Regions from separate parts of the Streptomyces sp. SID5469 genome, predicted to be linked through region 1. Evidence: riboswitches for the same ligand, from Rfam matches in the RefSeq annotation. Region 1 holds a riboswitch; the other holds the start of a gene.
What was found. A riboswitch is a leader RNA that binds a small molecule or an ion and turns the genes downstream of it on or off. The one in region 1 is predicted to bind glycine.
Positions count from the first base shown of each region.

Region 2: another riboswitch for glycine. It lies ahead of gcvP (aminomethyl-transferring glycine dehydrogenase); the one in region 1 lies ahead of gcvT (glycine cleavage system aminomethyltransferase GcvT).

Region 1 is NZ_WWIN01000001.1:3,397,548-3,404,147, forward strand. Features, by position in the region: gene GTY58_RS14480 (ABC transporter substrate-binding protein) at 1-285, opposite strand, end outside; gene GTY58_RS14485 (ABC transporter permease) at 343-1,341, opposite strand; gene GTY58_RS14490 (enhanced serine sensitivity protein SseB C-terminal domain-containing protein) at 1,735-2,541, opposite strand; gene GTY58_RS14495 (enhanced serine sensitivity protein SseB) at 2,686-3,468, opposite strand; gene GTY58_RS14500 (AAA family ATPase) at 3,621-4,313, opposite strand; glycine riboswitch at 4,484-4,580, shown strand; gene gcvT (glycine cleavage system aminomethyltransferase GcvT) at 4,723-5,841, shown strand; gene gcvH (glycine cleavage system protein GcvH) at 5,987-6,364, shown strand; gene glyA (serine hydroxymethyltransferase) at 6,378-6,600, shown strand, end outside.
Region 2 is NZ_WWIN01000001.1:8,341,238-8,347,837, forward strand. Features, by position in the region: gene GTY58_RS36255 (bifunctional nuclease family protein) at 1-464, shown strand, start outside; gene GTY58_RS36260 (MerR family transcriptional regulator) at 749-1,384, shown strand; partial or broken gene GTY58_RS36265 (DNA polymerase IV) at 1,605-2,954, shown strand; gene GTY58_RS36270 (PRC-barrel domain-containing protein) at 3,236-3,607, opposite strand; glycine riboswitch at 3,722-3,817, shown strand; gene gcvP (aminomethyl-transferring glycine dehydrogenase) at 3,995-6,600, shown strand, end outside.

The DNA of each region.
Region 1 (6,600 bases):
GGCGGGCTTGAAGGTCATCAGCGGACGGGCGTACAGCCGGCTGAGGTTGTACATGTACGCGTAGTACGTGTTGCCGGGGTCGAAGGAGTCCGGGACATCGGAGTACTCGTAGGTGACCGTGCCCCCCTTCTTGGTGGAGGCGTTGACGACGTCCTTGGTCGCTGCGTTGGCCCCAGCCGACTTCGAGTTGTTGTCATCCTTGTTGTCATCGGCCTTGCTGCAGCCTGCAACCAGCAGACTCGCACTGCCGATGGCCGCAATCGCGGCCAGCGCTGACCTTCGCATGATGGTCGGGTTCCCCTCCATTGTCGGAAACTTGATATGCCCTCGGAGCGGCCGGTCTCAGCGGCTGCGCGGGTCGAGAGCGTCGCGGAGACCGTCGCCCAGCAAGTTGAACGCCAGCACGGTCACAAAGATGGCGAGGCCAGGCACGATCATGTACTGCGGGTCCACCTGGTAGTAGGTGACCGCTTCCCTGAGCATCCCGCCCCAGGACGCCTGCGGGGGCTGGATACCGACCCCGAGGAAGCTCAGGGACGCCTCGAAGAGAATGTTGGTCGGGATGAGCAGCGTCGAGTAGACGATGATCGGGCCGACCAGGTTCGGCAGCAGCTCCCGGAAGAGGATGTACGGACCCTTCGCGCCCATGCCGCGGGAGGCGTCGACGAACTCCCGCTCGCGCAGGGCCAGCGTCTGCCCCCGGACGATACGTCCCAGGTAGGGCCAGTTGAAGAAGCCGATGACGAAGATCAGGACGCTGAGGTGGAGCGGCAGCCCTTCCATACCGAAGGCGCCGCCCTGGAGCGTTGCGGAGATGGCGATGGCGAACAGCAGGAGGGGGAAGGCGAGGAAGGTGTCCATCAGCCGGCTGATGATCGTGTCGACCCGTCCGCCGTAGTAGCCGGCCACCACGCCGAGGATCGCGCCGATCACGTTGGACAGGATCGTGGCACCGAACGCGACGACCAGCGAGACCCAGGAGCCCTCCAGGACGCGGGTGGCGATGTCGCGTCCGAACTTCGGCTCCACACCCAGCGGGTGGTCTCCGCTCATGCCGCCGAAGCTTCCCTTGGGAAGGGAGGTGTTCGGGTCGATCAGGTCCTGGTTGAAGGCGTTCGGGTCAAGACCCAGCAGGGCCTGGATGGGGCGGGAGAGCACCGCGACCAGGATCAGCAGGATGACGATGACGCCGCCGACGACGGCCACCTTGTCCCTCTTGAAGCGGGACCAGGCGATCTGCCCCAGGGAACGGCCCTCGATCTGCCCCTTCTCGGCGCCGACGAGCACAGCCTCCGGCTGTGCCTCGGCTGCCGCCCCGGTGGTCTCGATCGGTGCGGTCACAGTGACCCGACCCCTCTCGCCGGTGGTGACCGGCCTACGCCCGCCGCTGTCTGCGGCTTGGTTCACTTGCGCGCCGAGCGGCGACCGCAGATGATGCGGCCCGATCGCCCGGCTGATTCGTCGACTTTCACCAGCTCACAGAATTGAAGAATCTGTGTCTGCCTGGGGAGTCTTCAGCGAGTCGTCGATCACGTGCCAGACCTGACGACGAAAGTATGCGCAACCGTGATGATGTCAGAGGGATTCCGTTATCCGAACGCGGGGTAATAGCCTTCGGACACAGGGCAGTTGGGACACACCGGCAATATGGTGACGAACAGGATCATCCGCCGTCATCTACGCGCGAAGAAGGCCGTGACCCACTGTGACCGCCGCCAGGGGCGCGGCAGCCGGTCAGTACCCGCCGCGGGCCGGCGGGTATCCGTACCCGCCCGCCGCCGGGGCCGGTGCCGGTGCCGGGGCCGCGTGGGCCTCACGGTCGTAGAAGGGACGGGCGTTGGCGCGCAGCCACATCGCGACCGGGTCGTACGCGTCGGACATCGCGACGGTCGAGACGGGCAGTCCGTCCGGGACCGCGCCGATGGACTGCTGCATCATCCCGCGCACGGAGTCGACGGCCGGCGGCGACGTGTCGTACACATCGAGGCCGATGGCCAGATAGGGCGCGCCGAGGGCGGGCTGCACCCAGGCGCGGCGCAGTGAGCGCACGGCGGGCGTGCGGTGCGCGTTCTGCGTGAGCAGGGCGTAGAACTGGGGGACCTCGATGCCCGGTTCGGAGAGCCGGAGCGGGCCGGCCGGCTGGCGCTCCAGGCCCGTGGCGATCCGGCGCAGGTCCAGCCAGGGGATGCCGACGCCGCCGCCGGGGGCGTGCGGGTTCAGCCAGAGGCCGAAGTGGTCGGGGTAGAGGGTGCGGGCCACGTCGAGGCCGTCGACCACCTCGTACGATCTGTTCCAGCCGCTGGCCGAGAGCTCCTGGGCGGAGGTGACGCAGGGCGCGTAGCCGTAGCCGTCGACCTCCATGTTCCCGTACTGGGCGTCGGGCGAACCGGCCTGACCGTGCCACAGCAGCATCCAGATCTGGCCGGCCGACGGGGTCGCGAGCGCACGAAGGAGCGCCTCGTAGGCGTCGTAACGCCCGGGCGTCACCTGGCGCAGCATGTGCTCGACCTGCCCGGCCGCGGCCGTGCCCGACGCGCTCACCTTCTACCGCCCCTTCGCGACAAACTCACGACAACGTCATCCCCGCTCAACACCTCGACCGAGCCATGAAACCAGCTTAAGCGGCGATCCTGACAGCGACTTGGCCCCACGTCGCCCGAGGTGTCGCCGCCGGCGGCCGGCCGGTCAGTACCCGTGCTGGTAGAACGGCCGCACCTGGGCCCGCATCCACTCGCCCACCGGATCCTGGGCCACGTCCAGGAAGACCATGTTCACCGGGCGGTCCACCGGCACCCGGCCCAGCGCGCGGCCGAGGGCGTCCAGCGGGAGCGTACGGGCGTCGGCCTCCCACGAGGACAGTTCGACGCCGATGAACATCACCGGGTCGGAGGTCTCGATGGCGGCCATGCAGCGGCGGGCGCTCACCACGATGCCGGTCTCGGCGAACTCGGCTGAGGCCGCCGCGAGGAAGTCCACCGGGTCGTCCTGCCAGTCCGGCTCGAACAGCCGCACCCGGCCGCCGCTCGCGGGCCCGTCGAGAGGGGTCCGGCCGACCCGGCACAGTTCGGCGACCGCGTCCGGCGGCAGCGGCACGCCCACCACGCCGTCCGGGTTGACCGCGATGCCGACCTGCGGCGGCAGCCCGCGCGCGAACTCCACGGCGGGCGCGATCGTGTACGACATGTGGTTGCCGACGACCTGGCGGAACTGCTCCTCGGAGCTGAAGACCGGGACGAACGCCTGGCCGTCGAGCTCCAGCGTGGGCAGGTCGAGCGGGCCGCTGTGCGGTCCGCCCCCGCCGGGCAGCGGCACCCAGACGAAACTGTGGCCGAGGACCTCCACGATCCGGGCGCCCGTCGACGGCGACGCGGGTACGCCGAGGGACGCGGAGAGCACCTCCTCCAGTTCGTTGCCGGGCCATCCGCCGTGCGAATGGGAGTGCGGGTGCGCCTGTGCCGGGATGTCCATCTGTCTACCGCCTGCTGTGAACCGCCGTTGAACCGCTGTTTCGGCTGGAAACAGTAGTGGGTGAGCGGGGCGCCGGGAGAGGCCGGACGGTCGGACCGCTCCCGGGGCTCGTGCTGTTGCTGCCGCTCGGGCCGGTGCGCGCGGCTGTGCGCTCAGGCCGCCGTCGCCACTCCGGCCGCGAAGTCGATGCGGTTCAGTACGTCCGCCGCCGTGCGGTCCATCAGGATCGCCGAACCACAGCCCTCGGGCAGATTCCCCTTCTCCACCGAGCGCAGCAGGTGACCCGCCGCCTTGCGGTGCCTGAGGAACGCGTAGCGCGAGACGCCCCGGCCGCGCTCGCGCTGCCCGTCCAGCGCGGTGCCCACCGTGACGTCGAGGAGCAGCAGGTGCAGCGTGCCGCCGCGGCGGCGGGCCTCGCGGGCGAGCCAGCGGCGCACCCAGGCCTGCGTACCGCAGTCGTGCACGACGACGCCCGCGCCGGAGCGCAGCGCGCGGCGCAGTCCCGCGTAGTGGGCCAGCCGGACCAGCGGCCGGTAGACCGCGTACGGCAGGAAGCCGGCCAGCCGGGTGTCCCAGCGGTCGCGGGTGTCCTGGGAGTCGACACGGGCGCCCCGCACCGCCCGGCGCATCAGCGTCGACTTGCCGCTGCCGGGCAGGCCGGTGACCACGACGAGATCGGCCGCGCCGAAGGTGAGTCCGTGCGGGCTGCGGCCCGCGCGGTCACGCAGGTCGCGGACGACGGCCGCCGGCTGCGGGCCGCACGCGTCCCGGGCCGGTACTCCGGGCTGCTCGGGCAGCGCGATGCCCGAGGTCGTCGCGTACGCCGTAATCCTCTTCACCGTGATCGTCCTCCCCAGTGGGTCTGGAGTCCCATCCCCGTCGAGTGTAAAGAGAAGGTAATGCGCGATGCCTCTCGTTTCCGTACTCGGAGTGCCACAGGCCGGTTACAGATGCGGCCCTGCCGCGCGCGGACGATGCGTGCAATGATGTGCCCGCCAACTGCATACCGGCCGCTTGAATCCGCGCGGGAGAGTTCCGGGTACGTGTGCCCGGACGCCGAAGGAGCAAGTCCCTCCCTTGAATCTCTCAGGCCCCGTTACCGCGCGGGCGAGGCACATCTGAAAAGCGGGCCGCTGTCCAGTGGCTCCACCCAAGGTGCAAGCCAGTGACCCGTGACGGTCATGGCGAACCTCTCAGGTTCCGATGACAGATGGGGAGGAACGACCTCGCCGTCATGCCTTGGGAGCACCACCGATGAGCAGCAACGCACCCCGTCACACCGCGCTCGATGCCCTGCATCGCTCGCTGGGCGCGACGATGACCGACTTCGCAGGGTGGGACATGCCCCTGCGCTACGGCTCCGAGCGCGACGAGCACCTCGCCGTCCGCAGCAAGGCCGGTCTCTTCGACCTCTCCCACATGGGCGAGATCACCGTCACCGGCCCCGGGGCCGCCGCGCTCCTGAACTACGCGCTGGTCGGCAACATCGCCTCCGTCGGCGTCGGCCGCGCCCGCTACACCATGATCTGCCGGGCCGACGGCGGCATCCTCGACGACCTGATCGTGTACCGGCTCCAGGAGCAGACGTACCTGGTCGTGGCCAACGCCTCCAACGCCCAGGTCGTCCTGGACGCGCTCACCGAGCGGGCCGGCGGCTTCGACGCGGTCGTGCGCGACGACCGTGACGCGTACGCGCTGATCGCCGTGCAGGGCCCGGAGTCCCCCGGCATCCTCAAGTCGCTGACCGACGCGGACCTGGACGGCCTCAAGTACTACGCGGGTCTGCCGGGCACGGTCGCGGGCGTCCCGGCGCTCATCGCCCGCACCGGCTACACGGGTGAGGACGGCTTCGAGCTGTTCGTCGACCCCGCGGACGCCGAGAAGCTGTGGCAGGCGCTGACCGAGGCGGGCGCCCCGGCCGGGCTCGTCCCCTGCGGTCTGTCCTGCCGGGACACGCTGCGCCTGGAGGCGGGCATGCCGCTGTACGGGCATGAGCTGAGCACCTCGCTCACCCCCTTCGACGCGGGGCTCGGGCGGGTCGTGAAGTTCGAGAAGGAGGGTGACTTCGTGGGGCGCGAGGCGCTCACCGAGGCCGCCGCCCTGGCCGAGAAGAACCCGCCGCGCGTCCTCGTCGGACTGATCGCCGAGGGCCGCCGGGTGCCGCGTGCCGGGTACCCCGTCGTCGTCGGCGGCGAGGTGATCGGCGAGGTCACCTCCGGCGCCCCCTCCCCCACGCTGGGCAGGCCGATCGCGATGGCGTACGTCGACGCCGCGCACGCGGCGCCGGGCACGGCCGGGGTCGGCGTGGACATCCGGGGCAGCCACGAGCCGTACGAGGTCGTGGCGCTGCCGTTCTACCGGCGCCAGAAGTGACACTGGGCACGTCTTCCCCGCCTCACCGGGCACGTCTTCTCTGATCACCGAGCGCGTTCTCCCTGATCAACGACAGTCCCCCGGGCATGCCCACCAGCAGTCCCCCGTTCACCACCACTCCCCCGCGTACAGGAGAATTCACGCCATGAGCAACCCCCAGCAGCTGCGCTACAGCAAGGAGCACGAGTGGCTGTCGGGCGCCGAGGACGGCGTCTCGACGGTCGGCATCACGGAGCACGCGGCCAACGCGCTCGGCGATGTCGTGTACGTCCAGCTCCCGGAGGTCGGTGACACGGTGACCGCGGGCGAGACCTGCGGCGAGCTGGAGTCGACCAAGTCGGTCAGCGACCTGTACTCCCCCGTGACGGGCGAGGTCGTCGAGGCCAACCAGGACGTGGTGGACGACCCGTCGCTGGTGAACTCCGCTCCGTTCGAGGGTGGCTGGCTGTTCAAGGTACGCGTCGCGGAGGAGCCGAAGGACCTGCTCTCCGCGGACGAGTACACCGAGTTCTCCGGCTCTTAAGGATCCGTATCTGATGTCGCTTCTGAACACGCCTCTGCACGAGCTCGACCCGGACGTCGCCGCCGCCGTCGACGCCGAGCTGAACCGTCAGCAGTCCACCCTCGAGATGATCGCCTCGGAGAACTTCGCTCCGGTCGCGGTCATGGAGGCCCAGGGCTCGGTCCTCACCAACAAGTACGCCGAGGGCTACCCGGGCCGCCGCTACTACGGCGGCTGCGAGCACGTCGATGTGGTCG
Region 2 (6,600 bases), 4.9 Mb from region 1:
TCGATGTCGTAGGTGTCCGGGTGGAAATGCCCTCCAACCAACCGATCGTGCTCCTGCGTGAAGTGGGAGGCGACCGTTACCTCCCTATCTGGATCGGGCCCGGGGAGGCGACGGCGATCGCCTTCGCCCAGCAGGGCATGGCCCCCGCACGACCGCTGACCCACGACCTGTTCAAGGACGTGCTGGAGGCCGTCGGCCAGGAGCTCACGGAAGTGCGCATCACGGATCTGCGTGAAGGCGTCTTCTACGCGGAGCTGGTGTTCGCCAGCGGCGTCGAGGTGAGCGCGCGGCCGTCCGACGCCATAGCGCTGGCACTGCGTACCGGAACGCCGATCTATGGCAGCGACGGGGTCCTCGACGACGCAGGTATCGCGATCCCCGACGAGCAGGAGGACGAGGTCGAGAAGTTCCGCGAGTTCCTCGACCAGATCTCGCCCGAGGACTTCGGTACGAACAGCCAGTGACGCCCGCCCGTGCGGGGCTGATGACCGGGAGGGCCCGCTGCCGTGGTGATTGCGGCGGCGGCGCCCCGCCTCTTCGCCCACGGTCGGCGGGGCGCGGCACATGCCGGTGGCCAGGGGGCGTCACGCGGCTCGCCCCGAAAGCATTCGGCTAGCCTTTCCCCGCGGGAGGGCACGGGAAACCACTCCTAGGGTGATTATCACTCGGCGTGCCGAGTGTGGCGATCGTTGACGCACCCCTGGTGACTGCCTACCGTCGAGGAGGCAGGTCAAGGACGGAGGTCGGCGTGAGAAGCAGCGGCGACGGTACGGCTGGGGGTGCCCCCGGACGCAGTCTGGGGGAGAGCGGCCCGTACCCGCTTCACGGCAGCGCGGCCGGCCCCGCTCATCAGCGGCCGACGGCAGTAGCGGGCGACGAAGAGGCGGCTTCCGAGGAAGTCGGCTATCGCGGTCCCACGGCATGCGCTGCCGCGGGCATCACCTACCGGCAGCTTGACTACTGGGCCAGGACCGGCCTCGTCGAGCCGAGCGTGCGGCCCGCCTACGGGTCGGGGACGCAGCGCCTCTACAGCTTCCGGGACGTGGTCGTCCTGAAGATCGTCAAGCGGTTCCTCGACACCGGAGTGTCGCTGCAGAACATCCGCACCACCGTCCAGCACCTCAGGGAGCGCGGCTTCCGGGACCTGGAACGGATGACGTTGATGAGCGACGGAGCGACGGTCTACGAGTGCACGTCCCCCGACGAGGTCCATGCCCTGCTCCAGGGCGGCCAGGGCATCTTCGGCATCGCCGTGGGCGTGGTCTGGCGGGACGTGGAGAGCGCGCTTTCGCAACTGCACGGGGAGCGGGTCGACACGGGGGAGACCCTGGTAGGCCACAACCCCACCGACGAACTGGCGCGACGGCGCAACCGGGCGGTCTGAAGCCAACCGGGCGGTCTGAAGCACGGAGCGACCGGGCGGTCTGAGGTACGGGGCGCACGGCGGTCTGAGGTACGGGGCGCACGGCGGTCTGAGGTACGGGGCGCACGGCGCGACGCGCTGGGACGGAGCGGCGGGCAAGACGCCGCGAAAGCGTCGCGATCGACAGGTGATGCCCCGGGGAGCCGGGGCATTGTCAGTGGCGTAGGGCAGCATCGGAGATGTGAGAAACGCGCCCACGATCCTGCATCTCGACATGGATGCCTTCTACGCCTCGGCGGAGCAGGCAGCCAAGCCGAGCCTGCGCGGGAAGGCCGTCGTCGTGGGTGGGCTCGGACCACGCGGGGTGGTGGCCACGGCCTCGTACGAGGCACGGGTTTTCGGGGTGCACTCGGCGATGCCCATGGCCCAGGCGCGACGGCTGGCGCCGAACGCCGCGTATCTCGTGCCGCGCTTCGGTCTGTACCGGGAGGTCAGTGAGCAGGTGATGGGGCTGCTGCGGGGCCTGTCGCCGCTGGTGGAGCCGCTGAGCCTGGACGAGGCGTTCGTGGATCTGGAGGCCGGAGGAGTGGCCTGGGACGCGGAGTCGGCGCGGCTGGTCGGGGTGAAGCTGCGCGCGGACATCAGGACCGTCACCGGGCTGACGGGGTCGGTGGGGCTCGCCGCCTCCAAGATGCTCGCGAAGATCGCCTCCGAGGAGGCGAAGCCCGATGGGCTGGTGCTGATAGAGCCGGGCACGGAGCGGGCCATGCTCGGGCCGATGTCCGTGCGGACGCTGCCCGGCGTGGGGCCCGCCACGGGGGACCATCTGCGCCGGGCCGGGATCACCACGGTCGAGGAGCTCGCCGAGGCGGGCGAGGACGAGCTCGTACGGCTGCTGGGCAAGGCTCACGGGCATGCGCTGTACGCCATGGCGCTGGCGCGCGACGAGCGGCCGGTGGTGGCCGAGCGGGAGGCCAAGTCGGTGTCGGTCGAGGACACCTACGACGTGGACATCCATGACAGGACCCGGGTCGGGATGGAGGTGCAGCGGCTCGCGGATCGGTGTGTGCAGCGGCTGCGCGGTGCGGGGCTGTCCGGGCGGACCATCGTCCTCAAAGTGCGGCGGTACGACTTCTCCACGCTGACCCGCTCCGAGACGCTCAGGGGGCCCACGGACGACCCCGCGGTGGTACGGGAGGCGGCGGCCCGGCTGCTGGACTCCGTGGACACCACGGGCGGCGTACGGCTGCTCGGGGTGGGTGTCAGCGGGCTCGCCGACTACACACAGGAGGATCTGTTCGCGCAGGCGCATGTGGGGGCGGCCGAGTCGGTGGCGCAGGAGCAGCCGGAGACGGTGGGGGCCGTGGTGTCGGACGAGCCGGCAGGGGAGGAACCGGCTGTGGCCGAGCGGCACTGGCGTGCCGGGCACGACGTACGGCATGCCGAGTACGGGCACGGGTGGGTGCAGGGCAGCGGCCTCGGCCGGGTGACGGTGCGGTTCGAGACGCCCGACTCGGAGCCTGGACGGGTACGCACGTTCCGGACCGACGATCCGAATCTGGAACCGGTGGATCCGCTGCCGTTGGTGGCGCGAAGACCGGAGGCCGCCGGGGCCGGGGCCTCCGGGGCGGAGGAAACCGGGCCCGAGGTCGGTGTGGCCGGCTCTTCGGGTGGGGCGGGCGAGTGTTCGGCCGGGAGGGAGGGGTCTGAGGGTGGGACGGAGGAGTCTTCGGCGGTGAGGGACGGTGCTTCGAGTGGGACGGGCGGCCCTGCGGCCCGGGCGGCCGGTTCCGTGGCGGTGCCGGCAGGTTCTGGGGTAGGCGGGGCCGGCGTGGCCGACGGGGTCGACTCCGAGGGCGCGGGGCCGGGGGGTCAGGCTTCGTCCGTTCCCGCCAGGCGGCCGAAGTCGTGGTCCGGCAGCGGGGGGAGGGGGGCCACGTCGAGGCCGTAGTGGTGGTAGAGCTGCAATTCCTGTTCCGGGGAAAGGTGTCGCCCCACGCCGAAGTCGGGGGCGTCCTTGATCAGGGCGCGGTCGAAGGGGATCCGGAGGGTGCCCTCGACCAGCTCGCTGGGCTCCAAGGGCACGAAGGCGTCCCTGCTGAACAGGCCCGTGCGTATGGCCGCCCACTCCGCCACTCCGGTCGCGTCGTCGAGGTAGATCTCGTCGATCGTGCCGATCTTCGCGCCATGGCAGTCGAACGCCTTGCGGCCGATCAGGTTGCGCGGATCGATGTCGGTCTGCACGGGCCCTCCTCTTGGTCGCAACTCATCCGTAAGCACTACGAAAGAGCACATTCAGCAAGGCGGCCACTCGAAAGCTCGTGCAATGTCCTCGCTGGTAGGCTGGCAAATGGCTGCTGACCCCGTGCGGGAGAGTCCTCCGGAAGTCGTCGGAGGCGCCGAAGGAGCAAATCCTCCCCGGAATCTCTCAGGCACACGTACCGCACGGACGAGGTCACTCTGGAAAGCAGGGCGGATGTCTATGGCTTCCGCTCTCACCGACGGTGAAAGCCGGAGCGCCCTCGGGCGGACCGGCGAAGCTCTCAGGTTGAGATGACAGAGGGGGAGGCCGTCGGGGTACCCGCGCAGGGGTGCCCCTCGAAGGTCGCGTCAGACCAGGAGGCCTCCGCAATGACCGCCCATCGCATTCCGCTCTCCGATCTCGAACAGGGAATCCCCTTCGAGCAGCGCCACATCGGCCCCGATTCCGAAGCCCGGGCCAAGATGCTCGCCCAGGTCGGCTACGGGTCGCTCGACGAGCTGACCGCGACCGCCGTCCCGGACGTCATCAAGAACGCCGAGGCGCTGGAGCTGCCGGGCGCGCGCACCGAGGCCGAGGTGCTTGCCGAACTGCGCTCCCTCGCCGACCGCAACCAGGTCCTCGGTTCCATGATCGGCCTCGGCTACTACGGCACCTTCACACCGCCGGTGATCCTCCGGAACGTGATGGAGAACCCGGCCTGGTACACCGCGTACACGCCGTACCAGCCGGAGATCTCGCAGGGCCGGCTGGAGGCGCTGCTGAACTTCCAGACCGTCGTCGCCGAGCTGACCGGGCTGCCGACCTCCGGCGCCTCGCTGCTCGACGAGGGCACCGCGGCCGCGGAGGCCATGGCGCTGTCCCGGCGGATGGGCAAGAACAAGAAGGGCCTGTTCCTGGTCGACGCGGACGCGCTGCCGCAGACCATCGCCGTCATCGAGACCCGTGCCGAGCCGACCGGCGTCGAGGTCGTCGTCGCCGACCTGAGCGAAGGCATCCCCGCCGGGATCGCCGAGCGCGAGATCAACGGCGTGCTGATCCAGTACCCGGGCGCCTCCGGTGCCGTACGCGACATCAAGCCGCTCGTCGAGCAGGCGCACGAGCTGGGCGCGGTCGTCACCGTCGCCGCCGATCTGCTCGCGCTCACGCTGCTCACCTCGCCGGGTGAGCTGGGTGCCGACATCGCGGTCGGTACGACGCAGCGGTTCGGTGTGCCGATGGGCTTCGGCGGGCCGCACGCCGGTTACATGGCCGTGCGTGAGAAGTTCGCGCGCAGCCTGCCCGGCCGGCTCGTGGGCGTGTCCGTGGACGCCGACGGGCACAAGGCGTACCGGCTCGCCCTGCAGACGCGGGAGCAGCACATCCGCCGCGAGAAGGCGACCAGCAACATCTGTACGGCCCAGGTGCTGCTCGCCGTGATGGCCGGCATGTACGCCGTGTACCACGGGCCCGACGGACTGAGGACGATCGCGCGGCGTACGCACCGGTACGCCACGATCCTCGCCGAAGGGCTGAAGGCCGGCGGCGTCGAGGTCGTGCACGGCGCGTACTTCGACACGCTGACCGCGCGGGTGCCGGGCCGGGCCGCCGAGATCGTCGCCGCCGCGCGTGAGGGCGGGGTCAACCTGCACCTCGTCGACGCGGACCTCGTGTCGATCTCCTGTGACGAGACCACCACGCGGGCCCAACTGGGCGCCGTCTGGACCGCGTTCGGCGTCGAGGGCGACATCGAGGCGTTGGACGCGGCGGCCGAGGACACACTGCCGGCCGCGCTCCTGCGTACCGACGACTACCTGACCCACCCGGTCTTCCACCAGTACCGTTCCGAGACCGCGATGCTGCGCTACCTGCGCAGGCTCTCCGACCGCGACTACGCGCTCGACCGCGGCATGATCCCGCTGGGCTCCTGCACCATGAAGCTCAACGCGACCACCGAGATGGAGCCGGTCACCTGGCCCGAGTTCGGGCAGCTGCACCCCTTCGCGCCCGCCGAGCAGGCGCAGGGCTACCTCACGCTCATCCGGGAACTGGAGGAGCGGCTCGCCGAGGTCACCGGCTACGACAAGGTGTCGCTCCAGCCGAACGCCGGCTCCCAGGGCGAGCTGGCCGGGCTGCTCGCCGTACGTGGGTACCACCGCGCCAATGGCGACGAGCAGCGCACGGTCTGCCTGATCCCGTCCTCCGCGCACGGCACGAACGCGGCGAGCGCCGTGATGGCCGGCATGAAGGTCGTCGTGGTGAAGACGGCCGACGACGGTGAGATCGACGTCGAGGACCTGCGCGCCAAGATCGAGCAGTACCGCGACGAGCTGTCGGTGCTGATGATCACGTACCCCTCGACGCACGGTGTGTTCGAGGAGCACGTCGCCGACATCTGCGCCCAGGTGCACGAGGCGGGCGGCCAGGTGTACGTCGACGGAGCCAACCTCAACGCGCTGGTCGGGCTCGCCAAGCCGGGCCACTTCGGCGGTGACGTCTCGCACCTCAACCTGCACAAGACGTTCTGCATCCCGCACGGCGGGGGCGGTCCGGGCGTCGGGCCGGTCGGTGTGCGCGCCCACCTGGCGCCGTATCTGCCGAACCACCCGCTCCAGCCCGAGGCCGGCCCCGCGACGGGCGTCGGCCCGATCTCGGCCGCGCCCTGGGGCTCCGCGGGCATCCTGCCCATCTCCTGGTCGTACGTCCGGCTGATGGGCGGCGAGGGCCTCAAGCGCGCCACGCAGGTGGCGGTGCTGTCCGCCAACTACATCGCCAAGCGGCTGGAGCCGCACTACCCGGTGCTCTACACCGGTCCTGGCGGGCTCGTCGCGCACGAGTGCATCATCGATCTGCGTCCGCTGACCAAGGCGACCGGCGTGAGTGTCGACGACATCGCCAAGCGGCTGATCGACTACGGCTTCCACGCGCCGACGATGTCGTTCCCGGTGGCGGGGACGCTGATGATCGAGCCGACCGAGTCCGAGGACCTGGGCGAGCT